2 regions of the Enterobacter sp. AC1 genome follow, and region 2 is predicted to be linked to the other one. Evidence: predicted binding sites of a transcription regulator. Region 2 holds the regulator's gene; the other holds the start of a gene.
What was found. The regulator PurR, encoded in region 2, represses purine synthesis genes. The targets are predictions, from matches to a motif close to CANGCAAACGTTTGCNTG.
Positions count from the first base shown of each region.

Region 1: a site for PurR is predicted at 805-822, ahead of pyrD (quinone-dependent dihydroorotate dehydrogenase). Genes of this name have one in related genera too.

Region 1 covers NZ_JBNDIZ010000002.1:713,732-715,936, forward strand. Annotated here, with positions in the region: gene M2433_RS08190 (sulfonate ABC transporter substrate-binding protein) at 1-100, opposite strand, end outside; gene ssuE (NADPH-dependent FMN reductase) at 93-668, opposite strand; gene pyrD (quinone-dependent dihydroorotate dehydrogenase) at 918-1,928, shown strand; gene zapC (cell division protein ZapC) at 2,095-2,205, shown strand, end outside.
Region 2 covers NZ_JBNDIZ010000001.1:917,012-919,216, forward strand. Annotated here, with positions in the region: gene M2433_RS04365 (YnhF family membrane protein) at 127-216, opposite strand; gene purR (HTH-type transcriptional repressor PurR) at 514-1,539, shown strand; gene punR (DNA-binding transcriptional activator PunR) at 1,557-2,205, opposite strand, start outside.

The sequences.
Region 1 (2,205 bases), on a different contig from region 2:
AGCCAATGCGTAAACTTTCAGGTGCCGTATCTGCGGCGTGGGCCAGCGACGTAAGCGCCATCAAACCTGCCAGCCCGATGCGGGTTAATGTTTTAAACATGAGCGACTCCTTGAGGCTGACCAAACGCCGGAGCCTGGATATCCCTGCGGTGCAGGGCATGCCAGAAGGTTTCCAGGGCGTTATCGAGGCGGGTTTGCAGATTTGGCGTAAAGTGAGGCTTGTGCTGATAGTCAATGACCTGGGAGTCATCCGCGAAGACGCCGTGGAGGATCTCCTGTGCTTTCAGCGCGTTCAGGACCGGCTTCAGGGCATAATCCACCGCCAGTAAATGGGCCACCGTGCCGCCTGTGGCAAGGGGCAGCACCACTTTGCCATCCAGTGCGCGTTCGGGAAGCAGGTCAAGCAGGGTTTTCAGCGCACCGGAAAAAGAGGCTTTATAAATAGGCGTTGCCACAATTAAGCCGTCAGCGCCTTTAAGCTGCTCAATGAGGGTTTTGAGCGCCGGGCTGTCAAAACGGGCATAAAGCAGATCTTCAGGTTCGAAGTTATGCAGGTTCCAGTGGCACACTTCCACATCCAGGGCATTGAGCTTTTCACGGGCATATTCCAGCAGGGCGCTGGAACGCGAAGGGAATCGTGGACTTCCGGCCAGGGTAATGACGCGCATACTTCCTCCTTATAACCAATTGTTTGCTTTTATCTAACATTCATAACAATTTTCAGGAGTGTGACACCGCGCGGTTATTCCACTAAATGATTTATCTGCAATTAAAATGCGAAAAACAGCATAAGAAGTATCCCGACAGGTAAACGTTTGCGTTTTACGCTGCTTTTTTTGCCGCAGGTCAATTCCCTTTCGCGCCGGGATCGCCCATAATCCCCTCCCGGTTTGCACACCGGGAATCCAGGAGAGTTCATGTACTACCCCTTCGTTCGTAAAGCCCTTTTCCAGCTCGACCCTGAGCGCGCTCATGAATTTACATTCCAGCAATTACGTCGCATTACCGGAACGCCGCTGGCCGCTCTGGTGCGTCAGAATGTGCCGGAAAAACCTGTGCAGTGCATGGGTCTGACCTTTAAAAACCCGCTGGGTCTGGCGGCCGGTCTGGACAAAAATGGCGAGTGCATTGACGCCCTGGGCGCGATGGGCTTTGGCTCCATCGAAATCGGTACCGTCACCCCGCGCCCGCAGCCGGGAAATGACAAGCCGCGCCTGTTCCGCCTGGTCGAGGCCGAAGGGCTGATCAACCGGATGGGCTTCAACAACCACGGTGTTGATCATCTTGTTGAGAACGTCAAAAAAGCGCATTTCGATGGGATATTAGGCATCAATATTGGCAAAAATAAAGATACGCCGGTTGAGCAGGGTAAAGATGACTACCTGATTTGTATGGAAAAAGTCTACGCCTATGCCGGTTATATTGCGGTGAATATTTCCTCACCCAATACCCCAGGTCTGCGCTCCTTGCAATATGGCGAAGCGCTGGACGATCTTCTGAGCGCCATTAAAAATAAACAAAATGCGCTGCAGGCGATCCACCATAAATATGTTCCGGTGGCGGTTAAGATCGCCCCGGATCTTTCTGCTGAAGAATTGATCCAGGTTGCCGACAGTTTAGTTCGCCATAATATTGATGGCGTAATTGCAACCAATACCACGCTCGATCGCTCTCTCGTTCAGGGAATGAAAAACTGTGACGAAGCGGGTGGGTTAAGCGGTCGTCCGGTACAATTAAAAAGCACCGAAATTATTCGCGCACTGTCTGCGGAATTAAACGGGCGTCTGCCGATTATTGGCGTTGGCGGCATTGACTCCGTGATTGCTGCACGCGAGAAGATGGCGGCGGGTGCGTCACTGGTACAAATCTATTCCGGCTTTATTTTTAAAGGGCCGCAGCTGATTAAAGAAATCGTTACTCATATCTAATCTTTTCTCCTAATCAGACAACCAGGGCTTTATTTCCAGCCCTGGTTGTTTTATATTCCGTCACTGTTGCTTATTTAGACATTATAGTCTTTTATTAATGGTGTTATAAACGAAGCGGCGAACAGGACATTTTTAGTACAGGACGTTTCGGGGACGGGAGAGAAACATGCGAATTAAACCTGACGATAACTGGCGCTGGTATTTTTGCGAAGAGCATGATCGAATGATGCTCGATTTAGCCAATGGCATGTTGTTTCGCTCTCGTTTTGCTCGCCGA
Region 2 (2,205 bases):
AACAAAGAAGCCGAAAGCATGACATTAATCACAAAAAATGAGAAGTTAACAAAATGGCAAAAGATTTTTGCATGAGAAGTAACAATTGGGGCGATCGGGAGGGAGAACGCTCTCCCTCCGCGTAAATCAGTGCAGCGCAGCCGTCAGACCGGCAGCCACAATCAGAGCCAGCACAATAACGGTGGTGAACAGCGAAAACTTCAGATCGGAACTCATCAATTTTTCTCCTTTTAATCCCCCCACGAAAAGTGAGCCTGCTCATTTTTGCACAGTTTACGTCAAAAATCTTCCTGGATTTAAACTGATAAACACTTTACCTCTTCCCCTTTTCATCAAGATAGGACAAAATTCCACGCTAAATTTATTAGCGTACCGGCCATTGACCCCCTCCTGACGTCCCGTGTCGTTTTCCCGGCGTGCCGCAACTCAACATTGCGAAATAAGGGTGAGAGAAGGCAAACGTTTACCTTCAAGTATTTCAGGAGTTTAGGATATGGTCTGGAGTGACATTTAATGGCAACAATTAAAGACGTAGCAAAACGCGCAAACGTTTCCACTACAACCGTATCACATGTAATTAACAAAACCCGCTTCGTGGCGGAAGAGACGCGCAATGCCGTCTGGGCCGCGATCAAAGAGCTGCACTATTCGCCAAGTGCGGTCGCGCGAAGCCTCAAGGTTAATCACACCAAATCCATTGGATTGCTGGCCACCAGCAGTGAAGCGGCCTATTTTGCCGAGATCATTGAAGCGGTAGAGAAAAACTGCTTCCAGAAAGGCTATACCCTGATTCTGGGCAACGCGTGGAACAGCATTGAAAAACAGCGCGCCTACCTGTCGATGATGGCGCAAAAGCGCGTTGATGGCCTGCTGGTGATGTGTTCCGAGTATCCGGAGTCCGTACTGTCCATGCTCGAAGAGTATCGCCATATTCCGATGGTGGTGATGGACTGGGGCGAAGCGCGCGCGGACTTCACCGATTCCGTTATCGATAACGCCTTTGAAGGCGGCTATATGGCCGGTCGCTACCTGATCGAACGCGGTCACCGCGAGATTGGCGTGATCCCGGGTCCGCTGGAACGCAACACCGGCGCGGGCCGTCTGGCCGGTTTCATGAAAGCGATGGAAGAAGCGCTGATCAACGTGCCGGAAAACTGGATCGTGCAGGGCGACTTTGAGCCAGAATCGGGCTACCGTGCAATGCAGCAGATTGTTTCCCAGCAGCATCGTCCGACCGCAGTGTTCTGCGGAGGCGACATCATGGCCATGGGCGCGCTCTGCGCCGCCGATGAGCTGGGTCTGCGCGTACCGCAGGATATTTCCGTGATCGGGTATGACAACGTGCGTAACGCGCGCTACTTTACGCCAGCGTTGACCACCATTCACCAGCCGAAAGATTCGCTGGGCGAAACGGCCTTCAACATGCTGATGGACAGGATCGTCAACAAGCGTGAAGAGTCGCAGTCCATCGAAGTTCACCCGCGCCTTATCGAACGCCGTTCCGTTGCGGATGGTCCGTTCCGCGACTACCGTCGTTAATCGCTCTACGGGGCCAGCTACGCTGGCTCCCGTAACCACTCCCGGTTCAGCGTTTCGCTGTCTCCCAGATAATCCAAAAGCCAGGCCATGGCGGGCGAGACGTCATTTTGCTGCCAGGTGAGGCAGCAGGCCGCATCCGGGAAGGGATTCTCCAGCGTCAGTTCAACCCATTCTCCGGTATCGATCCTTGGGCGCGCAAAGTGCACGGGCACCATCGCGACGCACAGCCCGGCGCTGAGGCACGTCGCCGACGATTCCCAGTCAGGGGCCACCACCCGGCGCTGGTTATCCAGAAGCCAGGTGATACGCTTGGGCAATGAACGGGAGGTATCTTCCAGCACCAGCGACGGCCAGTTGCGTAGCGTATCGTCGCTCAACGGCCCTTCCATTGCCGCCAGCGGATGATCGCGAGCCACCACGCACTTCCAGCTCAGCATGCCCATATCGCGAAAGGCGTAACGCCCCCCGACCGGGATCGCCTGCGTTGCCCCAATCGCCATCTCTGCCCTGCCATCGGCCAGCGCATCCCAGACGCCGTTGAACACCTCCTGCGAGACCCGCAATTCGACGTCAGAAAAATGACGGTAGAAATCCACGATCATTTGCCGGGTGCGTTCCGGCTTAACGATGTTATCCACCGCGATGGAAAGATGTCCCCGCCAGCCG